3 regions of the Methylophaga thalassica genome follow, and region 2 is predicted to be linked to each of the others. Evidence: predicted binding sites of a transcription regulator. Region 2 holds the regulator's gene; each other region holds the start of a gene.
What was found. Region 2 encodes PhoB, which activates phosphate uptake and scavenging genes when phosphate is short. Its sites were predicted from a motif close to GNNTGTCATAAAACTGTCANAT; they were not measured.

Region 1: a site for PhoB is predicted at 1,781-1,802, ahead of QQL60_RS10205 (UDP-2,3-diacylglucosamine diphosphatase). Genes of this name have one in related genera too.
Region 3: a site for PhoB is predicted at 1,771-1,792, ahead of pstS (phosphate ABC transporter substrate-binding protein PstS). Genes of this name have one in related genera too.

What each region holds. Positions count from the first base shown of each region.
Region 1 is NZ_BSND01000005.1:638,364-642,656, forward strand. It holds gene prlC (oligopeptidase A) at 1-1,726, opposite strand, end outside; gene QQL60_RS10205 (UDP-2,3-diacylglucosamine diphosphatase) at 1,869-2,663, shown strand; gene QQL60_RS10210 (glycosyltransferase family 4 protein) at 2,663-3,715, shown strand; gene QQL60_RS10215 (MlaA family lipoprotein) at 3,852-4,293, shown strand, end outside.
Region 2 is NZ_BSND01000006.1:100,334-104,626, reverse strand. It holds gene QQL60_RS11485 (inorganic phosphate transporter) at 1-1,573, shown strand, start outside; gene phoB (phosphate regulon transcriptional regulator PhoB) at 1,763-2,455, shown strand; gene phoR (phosphate regulon sensor histidine kinase PhoR) at 2,468-3,757, shown strand; gene QQL60_RS11470 (PstS family phosphate ABC transporter substrate-binding protein) at 3,901-4,293, shown strand, end outside.
Region 3 is NZ_BSND01000005.1:691,359-695,651, forward strand. It holds gene QQL60_RS10470 (glycogen/starch/alpha-glucan phosphorylase) at 1-793, shown strand, start outside; tRNA gene QQL60_RS10475 (tRNA-Arg) at 896-972, shown strand; gene QQL60_RS10480 (hypothetical protein) at 1,140-1,541, shown strand; gene pstS (phosphate ABC transporter substrate-binding protein PstS) at 1,855-2,913, shown strand; gene pstC (phosphate ABC transporter permease subunit PstC) at 3,036-4,013, shown strand; gene pstA (phosphate ABC transporter permease PstA) at 4,010-4,293, shown strand, end outside.

The sequences.
Region 1 (4,293 bases), on a different contig from region 2:
GAATTTTATCCACTTGATTTCCACCTTCTGGATCAAATTCCAGATGCAAACGGAAATCAAAAATAGAGAATTCGAGCTGACGCACCATCATCATCGCTGACTGGAAATTACGCGCCGCAATCATTTTTTCATACAGTTCTTCAGGCAGTTTTTCACCGGTTTCATAATGACCAGAAATGAGATCTAAGGCTTCTCTTTCCCAACACCAGTTTTCCATAAACTGACTAGGTAACTCGACAGCATCCCAAGCCACACCATTAATTCCTGACACACCCGCATAATCAATTTTTGTCAGCATATGATGCAGACCATGACCAAATTCATGGAATAAGGTGGTAACTTCATCATGAGTAAACAAGGCTGGTTTATCACCGACAGGCTCAGAGAAATTACAGGTCAGGAAAGCCACAGGAGTTTGCAGCCCCTTGGCCGTTTTCCGACGCACCAGACATTCATCCATCCACGCGCCACCACGCTTATGCTGGCGAGCATATAAATCCAGATAAAACTGGCCACGTAAGTTGCCGTTTGATTCGCGAATTTCAAAGAAGCGGACATCTTTATGCCAGGTATCAATATCGGTACGTTCACTGATAACCAAACCATATAGGCGGTTGACGACAGCAAATAAGCCACTAACGACTTTATCTTCGGGAAAGTATGGCTTTAACTCTTCTTGAGAAATGCTATAGCGTTGCTGGCGTAATTTCTCAGCAAAGTACGTGACATCCCAAGCTTGTAATTCATCCATGCCTGCCGTTTCTTTTGCGAAGGCTTTCAGTTCTTCAAATTCTTTAACCGCAATGGGTTTACTTCGCTCGGCCAGGTCATTCAGAAAGTCCATCACTTGTTCCGGACTTTGTGCCATTTTTGTTGCCAGTGATCGCTCAGCATGGTTAGCAAAGCCAAGTAAGTTAGCTAAACGATGACGAAGTTTGAGAATATCCGCCATGACCTGCGTATTGTCCCACTGTCCGGCATTCGGTCCCTGGTCAGAGGCTTTGGTCGCAAATGCGGTGTACATTTCTTCGCGGAATTCACGATTATCCGCATAAGACATGACCGGCATATAAGACGGGAAATCCAGTGTGAACAACCAGCCATTAACATTATCACGTTTGGCAAATTGCTCTGCCATGGCAATGGTGGATTCGGGTAATCCAGATAACAATTCTTTATCCGTAACATGCTTTTTCCAACCGTGTGTCGCATCCATCAGATTTTCTTCAAACTTAGCACTCAATTCGGTCAGTTTTTGCGTGATATTTTTATATTCATCGCGATCGGCCTGATTTAGCTCAACCCCGGATAAACGGAAATCCCTGACCGCATTATCAATGACTTTTTTCTGAGCCGTATCGAGTGACTGATAAGCCTCACTCTCAGCCAATTGTTTATATGCGCGATACAGGTCTTCATTCTGACCCAGCTCGGTACCGAACTCACTCAGCATAGGCAAACACGCATTGTAGGCTTTTCTTAACTCATCAGAATTCACCACTGAATTCATGTGACTCACCGGCGACCAGACACGATCAATTGATACATCGATATCTTCCATCGGCTCGACAAGGGTTTCCCATGTCGGATGACTGACTTGAGTGAGTAGTTTATCTACTGCTTGCCGAGCCTGACTGATGGCTTGCGTCACCGCAGGCTCAACATGCTCAGGTTTAATCTCAGAGAAAGGCGGTAATACATAATTTTCTAATAATGGATTGCTCATTGGGCGTCTCAATTTTGGCTGTTGTTTAATGATACGACAATTAATTCAATAAGTTATCGTCATCATTCTGCAACATAACATTCATCATGCTGCAATATTTATTCGATAGTGTGCCCTCAAAATACTAAGGAAACGACACATTATGCAAACACAAGTGAGTCATAAAGAGAAGTTAAAAGTTCGCAGCGTCTGGATTTCTGATATCCATCTGGGATTTCGTGGTTGCAGCGCAGACTTTTTACTGGATTTTTTGCATAAGGTCGAATGCGATTATTTATACCTGGTAGGAGATATTGTTGACGTCTGGGAAATGAAAAAACGTATGTTTTGGCCTCAGGCACATAACAACGTTGTTCGTACCTTATTAGGTAAAGCAAAACATAACACCAAAGTCATCTACGTACCTGGCAATCATGATGAGTTATTGCGTGACTTCAATGGCGCGGTATTCGGTAATATCGAAATTCAAAATGAAATGATTCACACCACGGCGGATGGTAAAAAACTGCTCATTCTGCATGGTGATCAATTCGACAGTGTGGTCAAAATTTCTCCCTTACTGGCAAAATTAGGCGGACGACTCTATGACTATCTGCTGAGAGCGAACCGGCTTGTTAATTATGTTCGCCGTAAAATGGGTTTCTCTTACTGGTCACTGGCAGCATTCTTAAAACATAAAGTGAAAAATGCGGTGCAGTACATCAGTAATTTTGAAGAAGCGGTGGCCCATGAAGCAGCCAAACAAGGAGTTGATGGTGTTGTTTGTGGTCATATTCATCGCGCAGAAATCACCCGTATTAATAATGTCGATTACTTCAACTGTGGTGACTGGGTAGAAAGCTGTACAGCTTTAGTTGAGCACCCTAATGGCAAAATGGAAATTTTGTACTGGGCCGACATCATCGAACAACCGCAAGCCATCGCTCAGGCAGCCTAATGAAAATCGTCATCATCACCGATGCCTGGGAACCCCAGGTAAATGGGGTGGTACGCACCCTGAAGCAGACCCGTAAACATTTAATCGAGCTGGGTCACGATGTTCATCTAATTACCCCTGAACAGTTTAAGACTGTCCCCTGCCCGACTTATCCGAGCATTCCATTATCGTTATTTCCAGGCAGAAAGGTTAGTAAATTACTCGATTCCTATCAGGCTAATGCCGTCCATATTGCTACTGAAGGTCCTCTAGGGATGGCAGCAAGAAGATGGTGTATTAAAAACGATGTGCAATTTACCACCTCTTATCATACGCAGTTCCCTGAATATGTCCGTTTGCGCCTTCCCATTCCATTGAGATGGAGTTATGCCTGGTTTCGACGTTTTCATGGCAAAGCCGTGCATACACTGGTTCCAACAGCCTCTCAAAAGCAACGTCTGATTTCTCATGGTTTCAAGAATGTTGAAGTATGGGGACGAGGTGTGGACACAGATATATTCTCACCTGATAATCCAAAACAGCTTGGTTTAACCGGTCCTGTGTTTATGAATATGGGACGCGTAGCTATTGAGAAAAATATTGAAGCCTTTCTGCAGTTAGACATTGACGGTAATAAGGTGGTGGTGGGTGATGGCCCGGATCTCGAACACCTGCAGCAAAAATATCCTGACGTTACCTTTACTGGAGCTAAATTTGGCAGAGAGCTCGCCTCTTATGTCGCTGCAGCAGATGTCTTTGTTTTCCCAAGTAAGACAGATACTTTCGGTCTGGTATTACTGGAAGCGATGGCCTGCGGAGTTCCCATCGCAGCCTACCCTGTCACAGGACCGGCTGACATCGTACAACAGGGGGTGACCGGATTTCTTGATGACGATCTCACAACAGCTGCGAAAAAAGCCTTAACACTGTCTGCTGACGATTGTATTGAGTATGCAAAAAATCATAGCTGGATGGCCTGTACAAGAGTATTTTCAGACTTCATGTTCAATAATCAGCAGAGCAGTAAACTGGAAGATACCGATATCACAAATCACTCATTTTGGTGTCTTTAAAATCCGTCCTGTTGTTTTTTTGCAACTCAGTTCACATTACCATGTCATAAACGCAACAGATGACTTGCATTGCTATAAGTCCGCGTGCGATTATTTCTCGGGTCGATAAGAATAAAATTTAAAGGATCATAATTCGATGTCTACCCTGAGCTCAGTTTTCAAACTCGGTTTTTTGGCAACAGTATTGCTGCTCACTGGCTGTGCCACAAGCAACAATCCCAAAGACCCTCTTGAGGGATATAACCGTGCAATGTACAAGTTTAACGACACAGTGGATAAAGCCATCCTGAAACCTGTAGCTAAGGGATACGACACGGTAATGCCTGCCCCACTTAGCCAAGGCGTGAGCAACTTTTTTAGTAACCTCAACGACATCACTGTGATTATCAACGATTTATTACAGTTCAAATTTAAACAAGCGGCGAACGATACTGGCCGTTTTGTATTGAATACAACGGTTGGTGTCGCCGGTATTTTTGATGTGGCTAGCCTCAGTGGTAACTACAAAAATAATGAAGATTTTGGCCAAACGTTAGGAGCTTGGGGAGTAGAACCAGGTGCTTATATCGTGCTGCCAT
Region 2 (4,293 bases):
CATGGCCCTTTTTTTTATGGTGGCCGTGCTCGGCTACAGCTTTGTTACCAGTGGCGGCGTTCCCAATAATCTCTTTCTGGCAATAGCCACTGTCTTTGGCGCTTATATGGCAATGAATATCGGTGCCAATGATGTTGCCAACAATGTCGGGCCTGCGGTGGGCTCCAAGGCTTTGACAATGACTGGTGCCATTGTCATCGCGATGATTTTTGAGGCCAGCGGCGCCATTATTGCTGGTGGCGATGTGGTTTCCACGATTAAAAATGGCATCATCGATATCAATGCCTTTGGTCAGGAGAGTGATACTTTCATCTGGGCAATGATGGCCGCGTTACTAGCGGCTGCACTCTGGTTAAATATGGCGACATTTGCTCGCGCACCTGTTTCAACCACGCATTCTATTGTCGGTGGTGTGATGGGAGCAGGTATTGCCGCAGCAGGGTTTAAGATTGTGAACTGGGGAACGATGGGCGCCATAGTGGGCTCATGGGTAATTTCTCCAGTGATTGGTGGTGTGGTGGCCGCCGCTTTCTTGTTTGCCATCAAAAAAACCATTATCTTTCAGGAAAACAAAATAGCCGCCTCGCTGAAATGGGTACCGGTGTATGTATCGATCATGGCATGGGCTTTTGTAACTTATCTGGTCTTAAAAGGCCTGAAACACATCTGGCCGAAGTTCTTAACCTTGGTCAATGACTGGTTGTTCACCGTCGACATCGTCGATAAACCAAGCATGTTGCAAGCATCAACTATTGGTTTGATCGTCGCTTTTATTTCCTTCTTTTTAGTCAAAGCCTCATTGCGCCGTCGTTTGCCCAAGCTGAAAAACGATCGTGAAAGCATCAATATTCTGTTTACCATCCCATTAATTTTTGCTGCGGCTTTATTGAGTTTTGCTCATGGGGCGAATGATGTGGCTAATGCAATCGGGCCGCTGGCAGCGATCCATGATGCTGTGATGACTGGCGGTATTAATGCCAAAGCGGGCATACCCTTCTGGGTAATGGCTGTCGGTGCCTTTGGTATAGCGCTTGGACTTGGCCTCTATGGTCCCCGTTTGATTCGCACCGTGGGGGGTGAAATTACTGAACTGGATCAAATGCGTGCATTTTCGATTGCGATGGCAGCCGCTATCACGGTCATTATCGCCAGCCAGTTAGGGTTGCCGGTCAGCTCAACGCATATTGCCATTGGCGGTGTTTTTGGTGTTGGTTTCTTGCGAGAATGGATGGATAAGTCGAGTAGCCTCAAGCAAGAAATTGAGCGAGATAAACAAGAAATTCAGGAAGAAAAACGTTTATTAAGCGCATTACGCAGTGAGCTGAATATGTTGCTCGATAAAAAACAAAAGTCAGCGGCTGATTACCAGCGCATCACTCAGTTATATAGCTCAATTGACCGTGAAAAAGACACGCTCAAAAAAGCCAAAAAAGTATTGAAGAAAGAAAAGAAAAGTCTTTACGTCAAACGCGATATTGTTAAAAAAATTGTTACAGCCTGGTTAATCACTGTCCCTGCCGCCGCAGTATTAGCTGCATCGTTGTTTTATATGATTAAGGGAATTATGAGTTAAAACAACGGCATATGTTTTGACATAAAACTGTCATAAAGCCACATTTTCCAGCGGAAATTGTGGCTTTATATTTTTCAGATAGTCTATAAAGTAGCCTGCAATGGTAATAAAAACACGGTTGTTACGAAATTGTCATAATTCAGAGGTAAGATACTTGGACTATGATTGAAGAAATACTGGGATGAATTTATGGCTACAAGCGTATTAGTGGTTGAAGATGATGTCGCCATCAGGGATATGTTGACGTTCACCCTGAAACAGGCCGGTCTGACCTGCGAGTCGGTTGGTGATGCAGAATCTGGTTTGGACTTATTAAAAAATAACCAACCCGATATGATTTTACTCGACTGGATGTTACCTGGCATTGATGGCATTGAGTTTATTCGTCGTCTGCGTGCTAACGAGTTTCTGGCCAATATTCCCGTCATCATGCTCACTGCCAAAGGTGAAAGCGAAGACATGGTCAAAGGTCTTGCTGTTGGGGCTGATGATTACGTCAATAAACCTTTTTCACCACCTGAGCTTATCGCTCGTATTAAAGCAGTATTACGTCGCTGCCAGCCGCCAGAAAATGAAGATGCTCAGAAACTCCAGTTTGGCAATTTAGTGCTGGATACAAAAAGTCATCGTGTCACTGTTGATGATGTGCGTGTTGAATTAGGGCCTACCGAGTTTCGCTTATTACACTTTTTCATGAAAAATCCTGAACGCGCATATGGTCGCTCACAGTTACTGGATTATGTCTGGGGCGATACCGTGTACATTGAAGAACGTACCGTGGATGTCCATATACGTCGTTTGCGCAAAGCACTTGAGCCAACAGGCCATGATCAATTTATCCAGACCGTTCGAGGTGTTGGATACCGTTTTTCAGTCGATTAAGCGAACTGAAATATGCAATGGGATAATTGGCGGCTACTGACACTAGTCAGTCTGGCAGGTTTTGTCGGGCTGTTATTTGGTCAAATGATGGCGTTTATGTTTGTTGCCACTTTGGCCTATGCTTTGTGGCTTCAGCATAACTGGTACAAACTCTGGTATTGGTTACAAAAACCCAAAAAACGTCGCTCGCCCAGTGCGGAAGGGGTCATTGATGATGTCTGTCGTCAGATTGAGCAGATGCGTCAACAAAATAGTAATCGGAAAAGAAAACTAACCGGATACCTTAAACGCTTTCAATCAGCAACAGCCGCCTTACCGGATGGCATCGTTGTCTTGGGTGAGTTTGGTGAAGTGGATTGGGCAAATCAGGCCGCTCGAGAGTTATTAGGCGTACGCTGGCCCCGGGATAACAATGTCAGGATCAATAATCTCATTCGTGAACCTGCTTTTCAGCACTTACTGGAAAATCATATCCACCTCGGCGGCACGACGACGGTCAAATCACCGCTGAATGAAGATGTGCAGCTGGAAGTCAAGCTGGTGAACTACATGGGCTCGGGCCGCTTATTGATTGCCCGTGATATTACCCAGACCATCAAACTTCAGCGTATGCGTCGTGACTTTGTTGCTAATGTTTCGCATGAACTAAAAACACCTCTAACCGTTTTACGAGGTTATCTGGAAGCGTTTACCGAAGATACCGATCCGGAACAGTGGAAAATGGCTCTGCCAGCAATGCGTCAGCAAAGTGAACGTATGCATTTGATGATTAAGGATTTATTGGTCTTATCTCAGTTGGAGACTGGAGAAAAATCATTACGTCGCATTCCAACGGATGTGGACAAGTTGCTGCATTCGATCATTGAGGATGCCAAGGCATTGGAGCACTACCATGAGCATCAGTTCAGTCTCAATCTGGAAACAGATAAATGGTTGATTTGTGATTTGGGTGAAGTACGAAGTGCAATATCTAATCTGGTATTCAATGCGGTGAAATATACTCCTGCGGGTTGCAAGGTCACACTCAGCTGGCGCGAAACAGATGATGGCGTCTGCATTGAAGTAACGGATGAAGGGGAAGGTATAGCGGCTCATCACTTAGATCGGCTGACGGAACGTTTCTACCGTGTTGATAAAGGTCGTAGTAGTGATGCTGGCGGCACAGGGCTGGGCTTAGCGATCGTTAAACACGTGCTGCAAAGACATGGCGCAAGACTGATTATCACTAGCGAGTTAGGCAAAGGTAGCAGTTTTAAATGTTGCTTTCCTGAGACAGCAGCAGTGGAGAAAATCCCGGTATAAATGCCCGTTAAACAAAGAAAAAATGTCTCTGTCATCTCTTTGTCATATATTTTTCATATCCTTGTCACACGCTAAACTCATACTACCTAGCGCTTACGTTAATAACGTTGCTTTTTTCTTTTAATTTTTGGGAGTTGAACACTATGTTCAAGAAAAACCTTGCTCTGCTAGGTGCTGCAATGACGATGGCTTTCTCGCCGCTGACATTCGCTGGTGATATTGATCCTGCTTTACCTGACTACGAAAAAGTGAGCGGTATTTCAGGCAGCTTATCGAGTGTTGGTTCAGACACATTAGCTAACTTGATGACAATGTGGGCTGAAGAGTTCAAACGTGAATACCCAAATGTGAGTATTCAAATTCAGGCTGCAGGTTCTTCAACTGCGCCACCTGCATTGACTGAAGGTACTTCTAACTTTGGTCCAATGAGCCGCAAAATGAAAGATAAAGAAGACGCGGCATTTGAAGCGAAATATGGTTACAAAGCCACCCCAATTCGTGTTGCTATCGATGCCTTGGCTGTCTATGTGCACAAA
Region 3 (4,293 bases), on a different contig from region 2:
TGAATACAAACGTCAGCTACTTAATATTCTGCATGTTATTCACCTTTATGACCGTATCAAACGTGGCGATACCAAAAATATGACGCCGCGCTGCGTACTGTTTGGTGGCAAAGCTGCACCAGGTTATGTCATGGCAAAACGCATCATCAAACTGATTAATAATGTTGCCAGCACAGTGAATAATGATCCGGATGTGGGCGATCTGTTAAAAGTCGTCTTTTTGCCAAACTATCAAGTTTCAGCCATGGAAGTGATTTGCCCAGCAGCTGATTTATCAGAACAGATCTCTACCGCCGGTAAAGAAGCCTCTGGTACGGGCAATATGAAATTTATGATGAACGGCGCGATGACTATTGGAACACTGGATGGAGCCAATATTGAAATCCGTGATGAAGCCGGCGCTGAAAACTTCTTTCTGTTCGGTCTGACTGAAGACGAAGTCACTGAGCTCAAGCCCACCTACAATCCACGGTTTATTATTGATAATGATGCCGATCTGAAACGCGTCGTCAACTTGTTAGAATCAGGCCACTTCAACCAATGTGAAGAAGGTGCTTTTGATGACATTATTGCTGCTTTCACCAGCCCCAATGACCCATGGATGACGGTTGCAGACTTCCATAGCTATGTGGAAGCCCAGCAACGTGCAGCGGAAGTCTATCAAGACAAAGAACGCTGGATAGCAATGAGTATTATGAACAGTGCTAACAGTGGTATGTTCTCTACCGACAGAACCATGGAAGAGTACAACAACGATATCTGGAAATTAGAAAAAATTAATCCACGGTTTTAATTTTGAGCGGCCAAGAGGGTGTTAACGACTCTCTTGGCTAAACACCTCTTGAGCCGTAGCAGATTATCAGCAAAGTCCGTATAATCTTCGGCTCAACTTCACGCGCCTGTAGCTCAGTTGGATAGAGTACCAGTTTCCGAAGCTGGGGGTCACAGGTTCGATTCCTGTCAGGCGCGCCACTTTTAAACAAAAAACATTCAAGCACCCTATTCCTCATTATCTGTGGACGTGACAAACGTTCTCATATCAAATGCTGGGAAACTTGCCCGAAAATCTGGGGTAATTATCAGCTGCTCAATATCATCTAAACATTTTTAATACGCTCTCCAACAATAAGGAGAGAGAAATGAATGTTTTGTTATTGGGTGCTGTCGCCATGATTACAGCCTTGATTTTATCTGCATGGTTAATGACATTTGCTCGCTGGTTCCCTATAAAAGGGATTGATGGCGACTTTTTAGTGGATTATAAAACCATGATCAGAGCGCATGTTGACTATGCGCTTATGGCATTGTTTAGTTTGGGTTTCTACGGTGCAGCTTCAGGCGCCAATATTGAGCTATCAAAGATCGCATGCCTTTGCATTGCTGTTGGTGGATTTACCAATCCGACGATTTTTGTCATCGCTGCCTTTGATACCGACTTCTGGAATAAAGCTATTTGGAAAATTTTCTCCGCGCTCAGCTTTATTGTTACAACAATTGGTTTTGTATGGATTGCCTACAGCTTTCTGATGTTCGCTATTTAGCAACAGATTGTTACGTATAAATCGTTCTAATGTTGTAATAGAGCGCCTATATATGGCGCTCTTTTTAATCTAACCTCATATTTTTATATTCATTTTATGAAACGGTATGCATTCCAGAAAATGAAATATATAAAATGTAGGCTACTAAAATAGCATCTACTTTATTAATTTTATTAAGAATTCAGCGTTAACCCTCTATCTCAATATAAAAATTTCTGACTAAGTTTGCTTTTGTCATAAATCTTTAACTTAAGGTCGTTACTCTTATCGAGTTAAAGATTTTTATTGCTTAATTAACTAGTCAGGAGTTTCTATGAAACTATTTGCAAAAAATGCAAAGTCAGTCTTTCTTATTACTGCACTTGTTGGTGCTATGTCATCAACTGTCGCCCATGCCGAACTGAAATTAAATGGTTCTGGTGCCAGCTTCCCAGCTCCACTTTATAACAAATGGTTCAAGGACTACAGCAAACAAACTGATGGTGTACGTATTGACTATCAATCAAAAGGTAGTGGTGCAGGTATCCAAGACTTTATCAATGAAACTGTTGATTTTGCTGCTAGTGACGCAGCGATGAAAGACAGCGAAATCGAACAAGTGAAAAAAGGCGCTATTTTATTGCCAATGACTGCCGGTGAAGTTGTTCTGTCATACAACTTAGACGGCATCAAAGAATTGAAACTGCCTCGTGACGTTTATCCTGAAATCTTCATGGGTAAAATTACAAAATGGAATGATCCAAAAATTCAAGCAGCTAACCCTGGCGTGAAACTGCCTGATGAAAAAATCACTGTCGTTGTTCGTTCTGATTCAAGTGGTACTAGCTTTGTATTTACTAACCACTTATCAGCGATCAACAGTGAATTCAAAGAAGCAGTCGGTGGTTCTAAATCTCCGAACTGGCCAAGTGCAGGCACCATTGTTAAAGCGCCTAAAAATGACGGTGTAACAGCCACAATCAAACAAACTCCAGGTGCAATTGGTTATATCGAATATGGTTTTGCCAAACTAACCAAAATGCCAACCGCTGTTCTTGAAAACCAAAAAGGTAAATTTGTGAGTGCAGGTAGCGAAAGTGGTGCTGCAGCATTAGCGACTACACCTTTCCCATCAACAACTCTGCCAGGTAGCGATGTGCCAGACTTACGCGGATGGGCAACGGATCCAGCAGGTGATGACGCCTACCCAATCGCAACATTTACTTGGTTACTTGTCTACAAAAATCAAGACGATGATAAAGCAAAAGCCATGCGTGACTTGATTGAATACATGGTAACGAAAGGTCAAGAATCATCTGAATCTATGGGCTATATCCCATTACCAGAAAACGTTGTTGAGAAAGTTCGCAACGCTGCAAAAATGATTCAGTAATCAGGCAGTTGAAGACTCAGATTAAAATGCTGCAAGGACGTTTGACCTTGCAGCATTTTCTCTGTTTTAAAGACAGCATAAAACACGTTTCAAATACGAATGAATAATTGATAGGAACGCACATGGTTTACGATCCATTTAAAGAGGCAAGCAGTGATAAAACACTGTCTGCACCACCATCTACCACTGATTATTTAAAAGACTCTGTATTCCGTTCTTTTGCTTATTTTTGCGCCTTATCCATTATTCTTTTGGTCGCCTATATCATTTTTGAATTAGGCTCACAGGCATTACCTGCCATTAAAACACACGGCCTTAGTTTTATTACCGGCACCACCTGGGATACTAATGAAGGTGTGTTTGGTGTATTGCCAGAAATCTGGGGCACATTATATAGCTCGTTTTTGGCACTACTCCTTGGTGGCTCTTTAGGTGTGGCAATTGCTATTTTCTTAACCCAGAGCTTTGTTCACGCTAAATTCGAAATGATTTTTAGAACGATCATCGAATTATTAGCTGCTATTCCTTCTGTTGTTTACGGTTTGTGGGGTATCTATGTGCTTATCCCATTAATCAGACCCGGCGCGCAGTGGTTACATGAGACATTGGGCTGGTTTCCATTATTTGGTACAGACCTTAGCGGACCAGGTCTCGCGCCCGCCGCCCTGGTTTTAGCCATTATGATTCTACCAACCGTGGCAGCTATCTCTGCCGATGCTTTCCGTCGCATTCCTTATAAAGTGAAAGAAGCGGCTTATGGCATGGGTGCAACAAAATGGGAAGTGATCTTAAAAGTCATGTTACCTACCGCCTCGTCCGGCATCTTGGCTGGTCTGGTACTGGGGTTTGGACGTGCTTTAGGGGAAACGATGGCGCTCGCAATGTTGATTGGTAACGTTAACAACATCAACTTATCGTTGTTTGCCCCGGCAAATACCCTAGCCTCACTTCTTGCATCAACCTTCCCTGAAGCGGGTCAAATTGAAATCCAGGCATTGATGTATGCGGCATTAGTTCTATTACTCATCACATTCATCGTAAATGTCGCGGGCCTTGCCGTGCAGCAATACACCATGCGTAAATTTGAGGGTAAAAAATGAGTCAATTACAAATGGAAGAGCCAGTATTACCTCCCAGAATTGAATTACCAGCGCTGGAAAAAAATCTTTTTGAGGTCAGAGCCTTAAAAAATTACTTCCTGACTTCTATGGTCTGGGTATTGGCGGTACTCGCCAGCATCCCCTTATTTTCAGTGATTTATATGCTGATTGTTCAGGGTGGCGCAAGACTGGATATGGAAGCGATTACCGCCTTACCACCAGCCGGGTTTGAAATGGGCGGTGGTTTTGGTAACGCGATTGTCGGTACTTTAACCATGGT